DNA from 4 places in the Brevibacillus sp. AG genome. Region 1 is predicted to be linked to each of the others. Evidence: riboswitches for the same ligand, from Rfam matches in the RefSeq annotation. Region 1 holds a riboswitch; each other region holds the start of a gene.
What was found. Region 1 has a riboswitch for S-adenosylmethionine ahead of POF51_RS06840 (homoserine dehydrogenase). Riboswitches for the same ligand answer to the same signal wherever they lie in the genome.
Positions count from the first base shown of each region.

Region 1 (4,498 bases):
TAGAGAAAACCTTACTCGCAAACAGCTATGACTACCCATTCAAGCATGTAAGCTCACTCTTTTTGCAAGATGATATCACGATTGCCAATTTGGAGACGCCGATCACCGCCACAGGTGTTGCCGCACAGAACAAGGCGTATGTCTACAAGTCGTCGCCACTTGCTGTTCCTGCCATGAAAAACGCAGGGATTGATGTGGTGAATCTCGCCAATAATCACTCCATGGATCAAGGAGTTCCGGGATTGCTCGATACTTTTGACGCTTTGGACAAGAACCAGATTGAATACGTCGGCGCCGGAAAGGATGCCAAACGTGCCTATTCCCCTGTATTCATAGAAAAGAACGGCATCAAGATCGCGATTCTCGGCTTCAGCAGGGTCATTCCCGAAACAAGCTGGTTTGCAGGGGATTCCCAGCCAGGTATGGCCGCTTCCTATGATCCTACGCTAGCAGTGAAAGCGATCCAAGATGCGAACAACCAAGCGGATCTCGTCGTGGTGATTGCACACTGGGGCAAGGAACGCTCCGATTATCCTGTCGATCATCAAGAAGAGTTGTCTCGTGCCTACATCGATGCTGGTGCAGATTTGATTGTCGGCGGTCATCCACACGTACTTCAAGGCTTTGAACGATACAACGACAAATGGATTGCGTATAGTCTAGGCAATTTCATTTTCACACGATCAAGCGAACCCAAGACTTGGGAAACGATGGTTCTGCAAGCAAACTGTACGAAAAGCGGTGATTGTGAGCTGACGATGCTTCCGTTTCACGCAGAATTGGGACAAGCTGTACCCATGAATGAAAGCAACGGCGCTGCCCTGCTAAAACGTATTGAATCCATTTCTGAGAGTGTCGACATACAAAGTGACGGGCGTGTACAGCCGCGCGCAAAAGTGGTGGAGACTGCCCCCTGACAAAAGAAGCCGTGTTTCCAGGTAACTAGAAATACGGCTTTTCTTCTTATTTTTCCTCTTACTTACGCAGACTCGATAATGGGGAAGCAGCGCACTTCTAAGCCAAAATCATTTTTCAATAGGGACTCGTGCTCTTTACTGATTCCTGTCACGATCAGACCTGCACGCAATACGCCCCCCAAGTCGAATTGGACTTTTAGTTTATGCACGTTGACTCCTGCCTGCTGAAGGAAATGCAAGACACGATCTGGCGTAGCAGTATGACATGAGCCCTCTAGATAACACAGGACGCGTTCCTCCGAGTCCACCGTGACTCCTGCTTTGTCAGCCGTTTTTTCTTTCCAAGTAGGATGCGGTGTGAATGGCTGTGTCAATAAATAGGCCAAATCCTCTACGACTGCACTTGCTGTAGGGAGCTCTCCTGCCCCTCTTCCTGTAAACAACAAATCTCCCACGATGTTGCCCGATAGCTGCACAGCATTAAACGCGTCGTGGATTTGCGCCAACGGATGACTCAGCGGAAGCATGGTTGGTTCAACAGATAGGCGAATTCCTTGTTCAGCTTGATAGGCCTGCGCGATGAGCTTGATCCGGTACCCCAGCTCACTCGCAATCCGAATGTGACCCGCTGATAAATCTGAAATCCCTTTACGAACAACATCTGCTAGCGGCAGCGATTCTCCATAAACAAGCTGTGCCAGGATGTACAACTTGTACATAGCGTCAAAGCCTTCTACATCCGAACGAGGGTCTGCTTCCGCATAGCCCAACTCATGCGCTTGCTTGAGCACCTCCTGATAAGAGAGTTGTTCTGCCTCCATCTTCGTCAAAATGAAGTTCGTTGTTCCGTTGAGAATACCGCGAACACCTTGGATATCGTTCGTGCGAAGGAACTGCCGGAGCACGCTCAAGATCGGGATGCCCCCTGCCACACTCGCTTCATAGGCCAGATGAACTTGATGCTGATTTGCCAAATCGACTAGCTCCGTTCCTTTTTTCGCCAGTAGCTCTTTGTTGGCAGTTACTACATGGCAGCCCTTTTCGATCAAAGCACGGACGTAGTCATAGGTAGGTTCTACACCGCCCATGACCTCCACTACGATATCCACATCGCTTCTCAATACATCCTCAAAGTCAGTTGTCAGTAAAGCCGGGTCGACGTGAACCGCCCGCTCTTTTTCCGAGTCACGCACCAAGGCCTTGACGATCTCAATTCGTTTTCCCAGACGAGAAGCCAGCTTCTCCTGTTGCGAACGGATCGTTTTGATTACGCCTCCACCGACTGTTCCCAATCCCAATAATCCCACGCGTACCACTTCTGCACTCATCCTGACCACCCCATACCCCGAATTTTAGATAAAAAGAAAAGCCATCTTCGATAAGAAGAAGGCTTGTTAGCAGCTAATGCTCCCCCTCCTTATCTCCCAGGACGTATATGTCCTGCAGGAATTGGCACCTTGTCACAAAATATACGTGACGGTTGCCGGGCTTCATCGGGCCAGTCCCTCCACCTCTCTGGATAAAGAAAATATGAAATTAAAAAAACCTTCTTCGCTAAGAAGAAGGTTCATCTACTAATAGAGTAACCCGCTTCTTATCTTTCGAGACGAAACGTCTCGCAGGAATTGGCACCTTGTCGCAATATGCAACGGTTGCCGGGCTTCATAGGGCCAGACCCTCCACCTCTCTGGATAAGAACCATTTATGCTGTTGAGCTTTATTCTAAGAAATTCCAAGGCAAGCGTCAACAAAATTCTTTCTTTTCTGATTGTAAGCTGATTTGGCAAGGCTTTCAGTTGGGAGTGAACAGGCTCTCTACCTCTTCCATACTGCAGCAAGTGCAATGAAACACACCCTCCTGGCCTTCCTCAGGTAGCTCTTTTTCCTCGACATATCCGCACCATTGGCAAATGAAAAGTTGAATCATCGCACGCCCTCCTCTTCTTTTATCCTGCCCAAAATAAAAAGAACATTTTCCGCTCGACCGTGACGATCGTTAGAAAATGCCAGAAAAAGAGGGACGCACTTGTCCACGCGCTGTTTTTCGCAAGCCATCTCTAACACCTCCCTATCTCCCGTAGGTCTATCAGTGTTGTCGAAACAGGCAGGTCTCCTGACTATGGGTTCATCGTCTAGCGTCGCCTTCCCCGTCTATTTTGATAGACCAGTGGCTTGTTGGACGCTGACTCCCCTCTTACAGTGGCGGGACCGTGTCGGATTTGCACCGAGCTTCCCTATTATCCTTGTGGCGAATTGTTACGCCCGAAGGAACCTGTTTCCACCTATGAAATTGTCTTTTCTCACTACTCTCCTCAAATTTTACCTTATTCTTCCTTGTTTTGCGAACATTGTTCGTGGGTCAGTAGCCATTCCTTTCGCCACAAGCCACCCGAATAGCCTGTTAGACTCCCGTTTGATCCAATAATTCTATGGCATGGCACAATGATGTTCAGCCGATTTTTTCCGTTGGCATTCCCGACAGCCCTCACCGCATTTTCCTTCCCAATCAACGCGGCTAGCTCCGTATACGTAATCTTGTGCGCATAGGGAATAGTGGTCAATGTGTGCCAGACTGATTTCTGAAAGTCTGTCCCTTTCATCCACAGGGGAACAGAAAAGGACTGTCTCTTGCCGGAAAAATATTCGTCCAGCTGTTGCTGGCAAACGAGGAGAGGCTCGTGGCAATTGTCTTCTTGTTCAAGCAAAATGGGTTCGTCCCGATCTGTGAATAGGATAGAACATACCCCGTCTTCTGTCCCACTGATTTCCAAGACGCCGAGTGGCGATGCATAATCGATTGTCTGTATCCTTTCCATACGAGACCTACCCTAAATACCGCTCTCTCAAAATGGTACTGTGGTGAGCTTCATGTCCTGCAATCACATAAGCCAACGTCCTTGCAGATAGCTTGTTTCCGTTGGCAATTCCTGTACGCAACCACGCTTCTGGAGAGATTCCTCGGACTTGCGCGATGGTCGAAGCACGTACAGCCTTATACTCTTCCAATAAATCAGAGAGGTTTCTTAGCCGAAAACACCCGTGTTCGACAAAAGTATTCTCATCAAAACCGATGAGGGGTGTCTGGTCTCCTCTCGCGATTCTCAGTAAGCGATAGCTCATGATGCGTTCTGTATCGACGAGATGACCCAAAACCTCTTTTACCGTCCATTTGCCTGGTGCATACCGATAATCAATTTGCTCAGGCGCAAGTGACGAAAATAGCGCGACTTGCCTCTCTCCTTGTTGCGTAAGGATCGTTAGCGGCTCCCCCTCCGGTACAAGCCCAATATAATAGTCAAAATAAGCGGCGTATTCATCGCGCTCTGGTCGTCTGAGCATGTATTTCCCTCCCCTTCATTTTGGATAGACAAATGATGTCTCCATTATTCGTTATGTAATCCTTCAAACAATAGGACCCTTGCCGGGGCTGCATCCGTGCCGATCAGCTTGAGTGGTGCAGCTACCAAAAAATAATCGCCTGGGGGGACCTCCGCTAGCCGCAAGCCTTCCACGACAATGACGCCCGCTGCAAACAGTTTTTTATGGGTGGGGTGCCCTTCCTGACTGCGTTCGATTCCAAG
Region 1 covers NZ_JAQMYO010000002.1:386,487-390,984, reverse strand. Annotated here, with positions in the region: gene POF51_RS06845 (CapA family protein) at 1-917, shown strand, start outside; gene POF51_RS06840 (homoserine dehydrogenase) at 980-2,245, opposite strand; SAM riboswitch class I at 2,332-2,443, opposite strand; SAM riboswitch class I at 2,509-2,615, opposite strand; gene POF51_RS06835 (hypothetical protein) at 2,710-2,844, opposite strand; cobalamin riboswitch at 3,004-3,208, opposite strand; gene POF51_RS06830 (methylated-DNA--[protein]-cysteine S-methyltransferase) at 3,242-3,733, opposite strand; gene POF51_RS06825 (DinB family protein) at 3,741-4,256, opposite strand; gene POF51_RS06820 (cyclase family protein) at 4,301-4,498, opposite strand, start outside.

Region 2 (4,498 bases), on a different contig from region 1:
ATTTCTTCTTGTCCAAACATGTTCACGTATTCGGAGGTCTTGTCGTAGAACTTCACTACACCTTGGTTAACTTCTTTCATTTTCGCGAAGGCTTGATCCTCGTTAAATTCTTTGCTGCCCGCTATCTGGGAAGCACTGTCGAGAACCATCGGGCCAGTTGTGGACGTAATGCTTGGCAATGTCAGCTTGCCCGCCAGTTCTGGGTTCCACAAGTCTTTCCAATCCTTGATCTCGGTTTTCACGAGCTTTGGATTGTAGGCAATCCCGAATTGGCCAATCGTGTAAGCTGGACCGTACTCCTCGCCCAGTGGTGCTTTGGCAATATCATAGATTTGATCCAGGTTTGGAATGCGGCTGCGGTCGATTTTTTCAAATGCGCCACTCTCAATTCCTTGCTGTGCATAGTAGTCAGAGAGGTAGATCAAGTCTACATCGGAGCTTCCTTGGCGAATTTTGTTCAGGCGCTCTGCATTGTTCCCGATTTCAAGTACGATTTTCACGTTATGTTCTTTTTCAAACGGCTCATATACTTCTTTGCGGAAAAAGTCTTCAGAGAAGCCCCATGTGGAGATGACCAGCTTTTGTGGCTCACCCTTGGCTTCGCCGCCAGCCCCACCCGCTTGTGGTTGATCATTGCTGCCACAGCCAGCGAGAGCCAGTGACATCATAGAAAAAGACAGGATTCCAGCAAGTAATTTTTTCATCGTAATTCTCCTCCAGTTGGGTTCATTTGATGACAAAATATGGTGGTACAATAAAAAGAAAAGTACCCTTGATTAGAACGTATCATTCTAAACAAGAGCACTTTTCTTCGTAAACAAAGAGAAGTGACACCCGTTTTTACGCAAAGTCTACGGTCTCCCCTTAAGATAGATCAAAAGAGAAAATCCGAACGATTGCGTCAGGTATTCAGTTCTGATTCAGCTAAAATAACATTCGTGATCGCCCACTGCGTAGGCGCATCATAGTCCCGTAGCACGGCTTCCAACGGCAACCCCATCTCTTCCTCCAGTCGCTCTCTCAGTCTCTTCTTATAAAGAAGGGACATGCGAAAATCGACTTCGAGCTTGAGGGCCGGCGCTTCTCCTTCCAACGCTTGTGAGCGCGGAGAGCGGCGATGCTTGGCTTGGAACGTAATCATCTGGTTTTCAATCGTGACTCGGAGCAAAGTCGTTCCAAATCCGAACAACTCTTTTGCTATCTCATTATAGATGGCAGACAGCTTTTTTCTGGTTTCATTGGAGTCCACTAGAGTCATGTCATCACCTGCGATAGCTGGTATCGGGTTCATTCGCTCTCATTATACATATGATTTTTTGATTCTTCAATAGAATATTCGTATTTAGATCAATTTCGCATTTTTCCACCAAGTCATTCGTTTGCAAAAACAGTTGACACCTAAAAAATCAGTCGTTATAATCCAACTATCCAAATAAGAATTAACCACAATGTTTGGAATGATAATTTCATAGCACATTCTCTTATGAAGAGAGGTTGAGGGACTGGCCCTATGACACCTCGGCAACCTATCGCAAACGATACGGTGCCAAATCCAGCGGAATTTATTCCGACAGATAAGAGAGGTATTGTTGCAGTGTGGTTACATACTCGCAGTTTTCGCCTCTTCTGTCGGAAGAGGCTTTTTTCTTTTCCATCTTACATCCAGAGAAAAGGGGTATTTTCATGAAAAAGACTGGTCTACTGCTCACTACACTACTGCTCGCTGCATCGCTCGTAACGGCTTGCGGCGGTAAACAAGAAGCTGCTCCTGCTAACGGTGGCACTGCTGCTGAACAAACCTCACTCAAAGTGGGCGTCACTGGCGGCCCGCACGAAGAGATTCTCAACAAAGTGAAAGAAGTCGCCAAAGGCAAAGGACTTGAAGTCGAAGTCGTCGTTTTCAACGACTACGTACAGCCGAACCAAGCTCTCGATAAAGGAAATCTCGATGTAAACAGCTTCCAAACCATCCCATTCTTGGCGAAGTTCAATCAAGATCATAAAACAAAAATTGTCGAGATCGGAAAAACCGTCACGTACCCGATGGGCCTGTACTCCACCAAGCATAAAAAAGTCGAGGACATCCAGGCAGGCGGCGTTGTCGGCATTCAAAACGACCCAACCAACCGAGCACGCGCCCTGCTGCTCTATCAGGCAGCTGGCTTGATTAAGCTCAAAGATGGCGTGGGCGACAACGCAACACCACTGGACATCGTAGAAAATCCAAAAAATTTGCAATTCAAAGAGCTGGAGGCTGCTTTCCTGGCACGCTCGTTGAGCAACGTAGAAGTCGCTTCGATTAATACGAACTTCGCAATGGAAGCTGGCTACTCCCCGAAAAAAGATGCGATCTTCGCTGAGACGGCTGACTCTCCCTATGTAAACATCTTGGCAGTCAACGAAACCAACAAAGACAACCCTGCTGTCAAAAAGCTGGTGGACATTTACCGTTCGGAAGAAGTGAAAAAATTCATCGACGAACGTTTTGAAGGAGCTGTACTGCCGTCCTGGTAAGATCGACGCCAGGAACATCAAGAACAACAAGGAGAACTCGTTATGATACAGCTAACCGATATTCATAAGTCGTATCAAGTAGGAAACAAGCAGGTAGAAGCATTGAAGGGCGTATCCCTTCAGGTGGAAAAAGGGCAAATCTACGGGGTTATCGGCTTTAGCGGAGCGGGAAAAAGTACCCTGCTCCGCACCATCAACCTGTTGGAGAAGCCGACCAGCGGTTCTGTGATCGTCAATGGCCAGAACATGCTGACCCTCAAGGAAAAAGAGCTGCGGCAAGCTCGCAAAAAGATCGGGATTATTTTTCAACACTTCAACCTGCTCTCTTCCTATAATGTCTTTGACAATGTGGCGGAAATCTTACGGATGAATCGCGTCCCCAAAGATGTCATTAAACGCAAGGTAGAAGACCTTCTCGGCTTGGTTGGCTTGTCTGATAAAGCAAACGCTTATCCTTCTCAGCTATCCGGTGGACAAAAGCAACGGGTGGGTATCGCTCGTGCACTTGCGACTGATCCGGAAATCCTGCTCTGTGACGAAGCGACTTCTGCTCTCGACCCGCAGACGACTGAATCGATTCTAGAGCTGTTGCTCGACATCAATCGAAAGTTCAACCTGACCATCGTGCTCATTACGCATGAAATGCAGGTCATTAAAAAAATCTGCGACCAGGTAGCCATCATGGAAAACGGTGTCGTCATCGAGCAAGGCTCTGTTCTGGATGTTTTCAGCAATCCGCAAGAGCAAACGACCCGTAATTTTATCAAAACGGTTTTCGACGATCAGGTACCACAGGAGATTTTGTCCAAGATAAAAGAAACCGGACCCGTTTCCAAAATTGTTCGCGTTGCCTTTCGCGGGGATGCCGCTCTCGATCCTGTTCTAGGAACACTCTCTGCACGTTTTCCGATTAGCACCAATCTGTTGTACGGCTCTATTACGACCATTAAGGGAACGGCACTCGGCATTTTGCTTTTGCACATTTCTGGTGAAGACCAGGCCATTCAGGATGGCATTCGCTTCTTGCGTGAATCCGTCTACCGCGTAGATATTGTGTCACCAGAGGAGGTACGGAGCTAATGGAGCGTTTGATTGAAATGATTCCGGTATTCGGACAATCCCTGCAAGAAACCGTCATCATGGTTGGGTTTTCATTATTCATTGCGACATTAATCGGGATTCCGCTCGGGATTTTGTTAGTCATCACACAGGCGAATCACCTTTTCCCGAACAAAATCATCTATCACACCCTGAATACGATCATCAACATTGTGCGCTCGCTGCCTTTTATTATCCTGATGGTTGCGATCATTCCTTTTACGGAGTTGATCGTGGGCACTTCGATTGGGATTGAAGGAGCAATTGTGCCGCTCATCGTCTATACCTCGCCTTACATCTCACGCTTGATGGAAACGGCCCTGCATGACGTCGATCGTGGCGTTATCGAAGCATACCAAGCGATGGGCGCATCCCGGACGCAGATTATTTTTCGCATCATGCTGCGTGAAGCACGGCCTGGTATCGTCCTCTGCCTGACGATTGCGACGATCGGCTTGATTGGCGCTACTGCTATGGCGGGCGCAGTCGGTGCTGGTGGGCTTGGCGATCTCGCCTTGCGCTACGGCTATCAGCAATGGGACATCGAAGTCATGATCATTACCGTCATTATTCTCGTCGTCTTGGTCCAGCTCATTCAATCGTTGGGTAACTGGGCAGCCCGAAAACTGAAAAAGAGTGCGTAAAACGAAGAACCCCTGACATGATCGCTTGTCAGGGGCTTTTTTGTAGGTATTTAGACCGATCGCCACTGAAAGCTCGTTGGAATTTCGTCTGATATTCATGTAGACTTATATATACAAGTCATTAAACTGAGAGGGGCTACTCAAATAACATGAAAAAACTCATCATGATGTTGGTTGCCGTAATGCTCGTACTCGCTCCGGCCGGAGGATTCATTGATCATGCCGACGCGAAAGGCTATAAG
Region 2 covers NZ_JAQMYO010000004.1:65,621-70,118, reverse strand. Annotated here, with positions in the region: gene POF51_RS11725 (ABC transporter substrate-binding protein) at 1-704, opposite strand, end outside; gene POF51_RS11720 (hypothetical protein) at 902-1,258, opposite strand; SAM riboswitch class I at 1,479-1,581, shown strand; gene POF51_RS11715 (MetQ/NlpA family ABC transporter substrate-binding protein) at 1,684-2,514, shown strand; gene POF51_RS11710 (methionine ABC transporter ATP-binding protein) at 2,557-3,594, shown strand; gene POF51_RS11705 (methionine ABC transporter permease) at 3,594-4,256, shown strand; gene POF51_RS11700 (hypothetical protein) at 4,406-4,498, shown strand, end outside.
Region 2: it holds a riboswitch for S-adenosylmethionine, as region 1 does, so the genes downstream of both, POF51_RS11715 (MetQ/NlpA family ABC transporter substrate-binding protein) here and POF51_RS06840 (homoserine dehydrogenase) in region 1, are expected to answer to the same signal.

Region 3 (4,498 bases), on a different contig from region 1:
CTTCTTGCTCATCGTGCACCACCCCACTTTTCCAGGGCGATCGCCAGTTCTTGTGATTCCGCGGCAGCCTCTTCCAGTGTTCGGCCTGCGGTGACAGCCTCAATCGCGGCGACGAATGCTTTCGCTCCTGCGGTTGCTCCACCGGGATGACCGTGGATTCCGCCACCTGCATTGACAATTTGATCTAGACCAAAGTCTTGATAAAGCTGTGGAACCAGCCCAGGATGAATGCCGGCAGATGGAACCGGGAAGGAACGGCGTACACCATTCAGTGGGTCGGTCAAATGCTTGGCGAGCTGTAACGCTTCTGTCTTGTCCAAGGCGACGTTGCCATATGGAGATGGGAAGAGTACCAGATCTGCACCAGCTACGCGCATCAACGTTCCGAGCAGAAGCGGGGTGGCGATACCGTAGTCAGGTGATGGATAGTAAGCGCCTGCCAATGCTGGATGCGCCATGATCGGTACGTGTACATCGGGATCGGCTGCCAAACGGTGCAGGGCATCGAATCCAAAGGCCAGCACATTGAACAAGAGGCAGTCAGCACCTGCATCTACCGCACGTTTCGCTTTTTCGTTCAGCTCATGCACTGGTCCAGTCAGGTTGGCTGCATAAAGGACGGGCTTGCCTGTTTCGGCTTCTGTCTCTTGGGCGATCTGTTTGAATGCTTTGATCCGTTCGATAAAAGGAGCGCGGTCATCTGCAAAGAAGATTTCGTCATCTTTCACCAGATCGACTCCGCCCAAGGCTTGTGCCCGAAATTGCGTCTTCAGGTCATCGAAAGGAAGACCCAGGCACGATTTGAAAATGCTCATCAAGAGTGGACGGTTATGTGCTCCTAAACGTTCGCGCAGACCATCAATGCCGAACTTCGGTCCAGGAAAAGCCTGAAGGAATGAGTCAGGGAAAACGATGTCGACGAGCTTAATTTTGCCATCCATCGACAGTTTGCCGAATATTCCGGTCAACAAGGATGGAATGTCTGCTGTAAAATTGCGGGTCGGATAGCTGACGGTAATCAAACCGCGTGTTTCTCCGTTTTCCAGTGTCGCAAGCGGTGTCGCACTCACGGCTTCACCAAGATACGGCGTTAGCTCAGCTTGCTTGGCAAGCGGCAGGTCCGTCCAGGAACCGACTGTCATGCCGACAGCAATGGCTTGCGCTTTCTTGTTCAAGTCTTTTGCTTGTGTGAGATAGGTGACGAGGATACGTTGTTCACTCATGGTACGTCTCATCCTCCTTGAATGATTAAAAAAAGCCTCCCCATTGAGCGGGGAGGCGGTTGTCGACTATGAAAGCGTCTCGTCTCCTCTCATCTCTCGGGTCAGTAGCCGAAACGAGCCAAAGAGGCTCTATCTCGACTCTTATCCGTTGGAATTAGCACCGTTTCGCTATCCAAGGTACGCATCATCCGCGTACGATTCATGGTATAGCGCCGGTTGCCGGGCATCATAGGGCCAGTCCCTCAGCCAGCTCGCGATAAGAGTTATTCGTTTCCCCCATGATATGACGTTCATTGTCAGGAGTCAATCCTTGTTTTTGCAGTGAATGTGCAGCAGGTTATCAGAAAAATAAGACGAAGGTGAAACTATTTGGCACTTCCTTCGTGGTAAGGGATGAAGGGGTGTGAACGGCTTGGGAAAGTAGGTCTGGAGTATGTGTACCGGCTGCATGTAAACGATATTTACCGCTATCTTTTCCGGCTGACACAGGAAACCTTTTGTCGCGCCTACTCTTCCTTGGACGACTACCGTGGGGAAAAAGTACGGCCTTGGCTGTTTAAAACGGAGTGCGAATCTACAGAGCCGTCCTCACCGGACCTACCAAAGAACTGCTGAAGCTCAAGGCCGAAAAGTCGATAACAGCAGCGTTTCTAGGCAAGGTAGACTGGTGGAATTGGGAGCGACCTGCGGCATCGGTAACACAATACAGCTACTGATAGCAAGGTGCGAATTTTTGCACAAAAGGGTGTTGACATCGCGGAAGCGTTGGTTGTATGATTCAAACTAAATCAAAAACCGAATACGTTTTGGATACCTTATCCAGAGAAGGTGGAGGGACTGGCCCGATGATACCCGGCAACCGACATGACGCCATTCAGACGCGAGGAAGCGACTGATTGACAGGCGACATGCACGGTGCTAATTCCTGCAGAAACAAAAGTAGTCTGGAAGATAAGGGGGACATCAACACGGTTCTTACACGTGACGACAGCGACCTCTTTTCTTCGGGAAAAGAGGTCTTTTTATTGCTCCAGGTACTCAAACAAAACAAGTAGAGATAGAGGAAAAATACGTAGAGGGGAGTTTTGGAATCATGGCATATCGCGCATTGACTGAACAGGAAGCAGTGGAGTACGTAAAAGGAATACCAGGTCTTTTTAGCGAAGGAGCAGAGCTGACCAGCCGTGAAATCGGGGATGGCAATCTCAATCTGGTTTTTGACATTCAGGAGCTGGCAACCGGTAAGAGCGTCATTGTCAAACAAGCACTGCCTTTTGCCCGCGTCGTGGGAGAATCTTGGCCACTTACGATTGATCGGGCTCGTATCGAGAGCGAGGCACTCCGCATTCAGCACAAATACGTTCCAGACTTGGTGCCGCAGGTGTATCATTTCGATGGGGAACTTGCGTTGACTGTCATGGAAAACGTCGGGGACCACATCATCATGCGTAAAGGTCTGATCGAAGGAAAGCGGTACCCACTATTCGCGAAGCAAATTGGTCGTTTTCTCGCGCAAACCTTGTTCTTCACCTCCGATCTGGGCGCGCATCCGTACGATAAAAAAGCGCTAGTCGGAACATTCATAAATCCAGAATTATGCAAAATCACGGAAGATCTCGTCTTTACCGATCCGTATGAAAATGCGCCTACCAACGACTTCAACCCGTTGATTCGCCGGGAAGTCGAGGCGATCTGGAACAACAGGCCGCTGAAGCTGGAAATCGCCAAGCTGAAATACGATTTCCTTACGCGCTCGGAAGCGCTGCTGCATGGTGACTTGCATACGGGAAGTATTTTCATCACGGAAAACAGCTTGAAAGCAATCGATCCAGAGTTCGCTTACTACGGTCCAATCGGTTTTGACATCGGGGCGGTCATTGCCAATCTATTGCTCAACTACGCAGGACAGCACGGTTTGCAAAAAGATCAAGGAGAACGGGAAGCGTACCGCGAATACTTACTGGAAACGGTCGAGGATGTCTGGAATGAATTCGTTTCGCAATTCGTTCAGCTCTGGCACAAGCAAGCCAAAGAGCGCAGCGCCCATGTCGAGGGACTGTGGCAAAGCTACGTGAAGCGCTTGATTCAGGATACAGCAGGCTATGCCGGATGCAAAATCTTGCGCCGTGTCATCGGCTTGGCAGGCGTAGCGGACCTGAATGCCATTGAAGACGACCAGACTCGCGCAGAAGCAGAGCGTCTGGCTCTCTCGATTGGAGAAGCGCTGATTCTTGGTCGCGGCGGCATCGACGAATCGACAGATATCACGGACATCGTACGCACTGTGACCGAACGTTACTATCAGGAGGCTACAACAGTATGACAACCAGCACCCAATTGGCACCTGTTAAGTGGGAGAATGACGCATTGGTCTTGCTAGACCAGACGCGTCTGCCAGTAGAAACGATCTATTTGAACTTGACTACCTCCGAGCAAGTATGGGGTTCCATTCGTCGCTTGGAAGTACGAGGCGCACCGGCGATTGGCATGGCGGCGGCTTACGGGCTCTACCTTGGTATTCGTGGCAGTGAAGCGAGTAACTACGACGAGTTTTGGCAGGAACTGAACCAGCAGGCAGACTACCTGGGCTCTTCCCGTCCGACAGCCGTGAATCTGTTCTGGGCGTTGGATCGCATCAAAGCTCGTGTTGAAAAAGAAAGCGGAGCGTCGATTGCCGAGTTGAAGGCGGCTGTGCTCGATGAAGCACTGACGATTCAAAAGGAAGACGCTGAAGTATGCCGGACCATTGGAGAGCATCTGCTCACTCTGTTGCATGACGGTATGGGAATTCTCACGCACTGTAATCCAGGCGCATTGGCTACAGCAGCGTACGGTACGGCTACCGCTCCATTTTATTTGGCAAAGGAACGCGGCTGGAACCTGAAGGTGTACGCGGACGAAACCCGTCCTGTCCTGCAAGGCGCTCGTCTTACTGCATTTGAATTGCAGCAAGCAGGGATTGATGTGACGCTGATCTGCGACAACATGGCGGCGATGGTTATGTCCCAAGGTAAAGTAGAGGCTGTCATCGTGGGTACAGACCGCGTAGCAGCGAATGGCGATGTCGCCAACAAAATTGGTACGTATGGGGTAGCGGTATTGGCAAAAGCTCACGGCATTCCTTTTTACGTGGCAGCTCCTTTGTCCTCCGTCGATCTGGACACTCCGACAGGCGCAGATATTCCGATTGAAGAGCGACCAGCCGAGGAAATTACCCATGGCTTGGGCAAACAGGTAGCTCCAGACGATATTAAGGTGTACAATCCTGCGTTCGA
Region 3 covers NZ_JAQMYO010000006.1:173,859-178,356, forward strand. Annotated here, with positions in the region: gene POF51_RS17105 (2-hydroxy-3-keto-5-methylthiopentenyl-1-phosphate phosphatase) at 1-12, opposite strand, end outside; gene POF51_RS17110 (2,3-diketo-5-methylthiopentyl-1-phosphate enolase) at 9-1,223, opposite strand; SAM riboswitch class I at 1,310-1,486, opposite strand; gene POF51_RS17115 (anti-sigma factor C-terminal domain-containing protein) at 1,790-1,939, shown strand; SAM riboswitch class I at 2,036-2,181, shown strand; gene mtnK (S-methyl-5-thioribose kinase) at 2,317-3,546, shown strand; gene mtnA (S-methyl-5-thioribose-1-phosphate isomerase) at 3,543-4,498, shown strand, end outside.
Region 3: it holds a riboswitch for S-adenosylmethionine, as region 1 does, so the genes downstream of both, mtnK (S-methyl-5-thioribose kinase) here and POF51_RS06840 (homoserine dehydrogenase) in region 1, are expected to answer to the same signal.

Region 4 (4,498 bases), on a different contig from region 1:
GTAGCCGTATGTACGTAAGATCGGAAATGCTTCTGTGTAGTAACTCTCATACCCATCGTCAAACGTAATCAAAACAGCATTCTCAGTCGGTAAGGTACCCGTCTCCATAAATCGCAGGAACTCATCCAACGAAATCGGATTCAGGTCGTTATCATGCAAAAATTTCATGTGTCGGGCAAATTGATCAGGAGCTATGACATACCGCTGATTCGATTGATCCGTGACATGATGGTACGTCAAAACCACAACCTGATTGTTATACCACTTTTTCGTTTGAACCGCTGCTTCTTCAATTAGTGTGACGTTTGGCTCAGCATTTTTTGTCTCACTTATGCTTATAGACGTATCCACTTGGGGAAAAGGTTGCACTTCTTGTTTATTCTTTTTTTCCAGAAAAGATTCGCCTAACAACCCAATAGCCACTGCAAAAAACAAAAAAGTAAGAAACACGATCAGGAAGAGCCTTCTGTTCGGCAAAAAAACCCCTCCTCTACTTCCTCACTAGGAGATTCGACACAGTCCTACAAATTCCTGTGCAACAATTGGCCCAATAATTGGATGACTTTGCTCCTAAAATGAAAAAGAGCCCAGTAGCAACACCAGGCTCTTTTTATGTCATTCATGTTATTACAGTTGAGCAGCCTCTTGCTTCAGGATTTCTGCCTTGTCTGTTTGCTCCCAAGGAACATTCAGGTCATTGCGTCCGAAGTGGCCATATGCAGCTGTTTGTTTGTAGATAGGACGACGCAGGTCGAGCTGCTTGATGATACCAGCAGGACGCAGGTCGAAGTGTTTGCGAACCAATTTCACCAGAGCTTCTTCGGAAATCGTACCTGTGCCGAATGTATCTACTGCAATAGAAACTGGTTGTGCTACACCAATTGCGTAAGCAACTTGTACTTCGCATTTGTCTGCGAGGCCAGCAGCCACGATGTTTTTCGCTACATAACGAGCTGCGTAAGCACCGGAACGGTCAACTTTTGTCGGATCTTTACCGGAGAACGCACCACCGCCATGACGAGCATAACCGCCGTAAGTATCTACGATGATTTTGCGGCCAGTCAAGCCAGCATCCCCTTGTGGTCCGCCAATTACGAAACGGCCAGTTGGGTTGATGAAGTATTTGGTATCAGCGTCCAAGAGTTCAGCTGGAACAACTGGTTTGATTACGTGTTCAACCAGATCTTGCTTGATTTGCTCCAGAGTTGTTTCAGGAGCATGTTGGGTAGAAATAACGATTGTATCGATACGAACTGGTTTGTCGCCATCGTACTCAACGGTTACTTGTGTTTTTCCGTCAGGACGGAGGTAAGCAAGTGTTCCGTTTTTACGTACTTCAGTCAGACGACGAGCCAATTGGTGGGACATGCTGATTGGAAGTGGCATCAGCTCAGGTGTTTCATTGCAAGCAAAACCAAACATCAAACCTTGGTCACCAGCACCAATTGCTTCGATCTCAGCGTCAGTCATTTTGCCTTCGCGTGCTTCCAATGCTTGGTCTACACCAAGTGCAATGTCAGCGGACTGCTCGCCAATTGCAGTAATAACACCGCAAGTGTCAGCGTCAAAACCGAATTTCGCACGGTCATAACCGATTTCACGAATGGTTTCACGAACGAGCTTTTGGATATCTACATAAGTGTTTGTAGTGATTTCTCCTGCTACGAGAACCAAACCAGTAGTTACGGAAGTTTCGCAAGCTACGCGAGCGTTTGGATCTTTGGACAGGATCGCATCCAAGATGGAGTCGGAAATTTGGTCACAAATTTTATCCGGATGTCCTTCGGTTACAGATTCGGATGTAAACAGACGACGACCTTTTTGCAAAGCCATGAGAAAATACCTCCTTTGACCTCATACAAATAGTGTGGTAGCCGAGTCAGGATTTTATCTACGTAAACGCAAATAAAAAACCCTTTCCATTTTTTAGGAGGAAAAGGTTTGAGCGTTTTTTGCTTCCTTCATCCTCTTATCGGCCAGAACAGATGTCCGTTCTGCTGGTTAGCACCGCTCTAGATCGGTTGCCGGGCTTCATAGGGCCAGTCCCTCCGCCTGCTCTGGATAAGAGTATCCATTACGGATAATAGAATAATTGTTTTTTTCAGAGATGTCAATAGGAAAAAATTTACTTATATTTGATAGGCCTTAGAAAGTACCACTACTACCTCTGCACGAGTTGCCCTTCCATTCGGTTTAAAGGAAGAACCGTAACCACTGAGCCAATTTCTAGATGTCAAAGCTTCAATGGCAGGAGAAGCCCAATGACTCGTTGGCACATCCTGATAATTCGAGGTACCACGGTTATACATTAAAACATCACGTGCCCGCGCGATCATGACCGCCATCTCTGCACGCGATATCGGCTGATCCGGCTTCATTTCATTCTTCGGGTACCCTTTCAAAATTCCTAATTGATAGGCTACACCTAGGTTGTGATACGCCCAGTGCCGCTTTTTCATATCCCGGAAGGTCGTGTTTCCTGTATAGGTAGTCGCTACCTTGGAACCGGTCGCACGCATCGATTTAAGCAGCATCGTCGCAAACTCTGCACGGGTCACTGCCTGATTCGGCTTGAACGAAGCATCATTGAATCCATTTACAATATCGCGAGAGCTAAGTCTGACGATCTCTGAGCGCGCCCAGTGGTCCGAAATATCTCGATAGCCCGCTATCAATTTCTGCTGCGTCACCGTGAGTCGGTACGAATCATATTTGAACGAAGTACCACTATTGAGACGTACATAGTATTTTCCTGGCTGCAAGCGCAAACCGATAACTTCATTCCCACTATTGGAAAGCTCGGCTACCTCGTTCGTCGAAGCAAGCGCATAGTTCATGTTTCGATCGCTGTAGAGTGCGAAACGAAAGCCACTATCCACAGGAATATACGGCGCTCGGAATGTCACATATGATTCGCTATTGACAGTAAATTGGAACCAGTCGGGATCAGCTGCTGTCGGAATTGTTCCTGACATCACTGTCCCACCGCTTAACGGAGACGCTTTTTGATAGGTATCATTCGGCTCATTGAAATCTTTTTTAACTGGCGTGTACCCCAAATCCAGCTGGTATTCGCCATTGACTGCATTCCGCGAATACTCGCTCACACGGATGTAATATTTACCCGGGGACACCTCTTTACTGACCCGCTCTGTCGGATTGACCCTTGTCCCATTATCGTATAGAGGATCCCAGACTACTGCTTTTTGACCAGGCGCTTGTTTGCCAAGACCCAGCAACAGATCCACTCTCTTGTTGTCAGGGCTTACAGTGACATCTAAATGCCCGTACTCGCGAACATAGTAAGAGAACCAATCCTGATCGCCTTCATCATGAAAATTGCCTGTTACACTGATTTGGTTCCCTACAAGCGGTCTGGCCGTTTCTTGTGTATCGTTCGGTTCATTTCGGTCAGGGTTGATCGTAAATTTACTCGTCAACACGTAGTTAAAAGCGTTGTTGACGCCTCCATTGCGCATTAAGCGGATGTTCATACTTCCTGCCTTGACCGGGACCGTTATCGTATCGCCATTCCCGAAGTACTGTGTAATCGGTTGACGATTCTCAGGGTAAAAGGTAGCAGCCATCGCCGAAGAAATACCCGATGTTACTGTAGCCGTAAAGCTGACCTTTCCATCGTAAGGGATGTCCATCTTCAGCCAATCTACGGTATCTTTTGGACCCAAATTGCCGCGTATTTGTGACTCAATCGGAAACGCCTTCGCTTTGGAAGGAGAATCATTCGGTTCTAAAAAGTCGTAAGAAAGTGCCGTTTTCACTGCTTTGTTGACATCTAACAAGCCGTATCCAGTCTTCCGATCCCATCCTTTCTCCCCCAAGTCAGTAGCCGTTTGATAAAGCAATTGCCTCACATCAAATGGACTGAGATTAGGGTGCCGAGCGAGAATAAGCGCAGCTGCACCAGCTACTTGCGGTGCCGCTGCTGAAGTACCACTAAACGAGCCGTATTTTCCCCCTAGCTTCGTTGTGTATACATTCAACCCAGGAGCCACCAAATTCAGTTCCGGCCCCGTATTTGCCTGAGACAAGACTTCATTGTTACTCCTCACAGCCCCTACCGCTACCACTGTTGGATAGGCAGCTGGATACGCCACACGGCTACTTTCATTACCACTTGCTGCAACCAAAACGGCTCCACTTCTCTCCGCTCGTTGTACAGCAGCTGCCAACGACTTGGAGTAAGCCATACTGCTAACGGACATCACAATAACTTTGGCACCACGATCCAAAGCTACATTGATACCTTTTGCAATCAGTTCTTCATCCGATGACGCCTTGCTATTCAAGATTTTAATCGGTAAAATCTTGGCATTCCAAAGAACACCTGAAACACCGATATTATTATTTCCACTAGCAGCAAGAACACCGGCTACTTCTGTGCCGTGCCCGTTGTCATCCTGTGCTGACTTCCCAGCATTGACGAGATTCACACCAGGTAAAAGGTTGCCCTTTAAATCAGGGTGTTTATAATCTACCC
Region 4 covers NZ_JAQMYO010000004.1:408,769-413,266, reverse strand. Annotated here, with positions in the region: gene POF51_RS13215 (polysaccharide deacetylase family protein) at 1-477, opposite strand, end outside; gene metK (methionine adenosyltransferase) at 628-1,833, opposite strand; SAM riboswitch class I at 1,967-2,068, opposite strand; gene POF51_RS13205 (S8 family peptidase) at 2,130-4,498, opposite strand, start outside.
Region 4: it holds a riboswitch for S-adenosylmethionine, as region 1 does, so the genes downstream of both, metK (methionine adenosyltransferase) here and POF51_RS06840 (homoserine dehydrogenase) in region 1, are expected to answer to the same signal.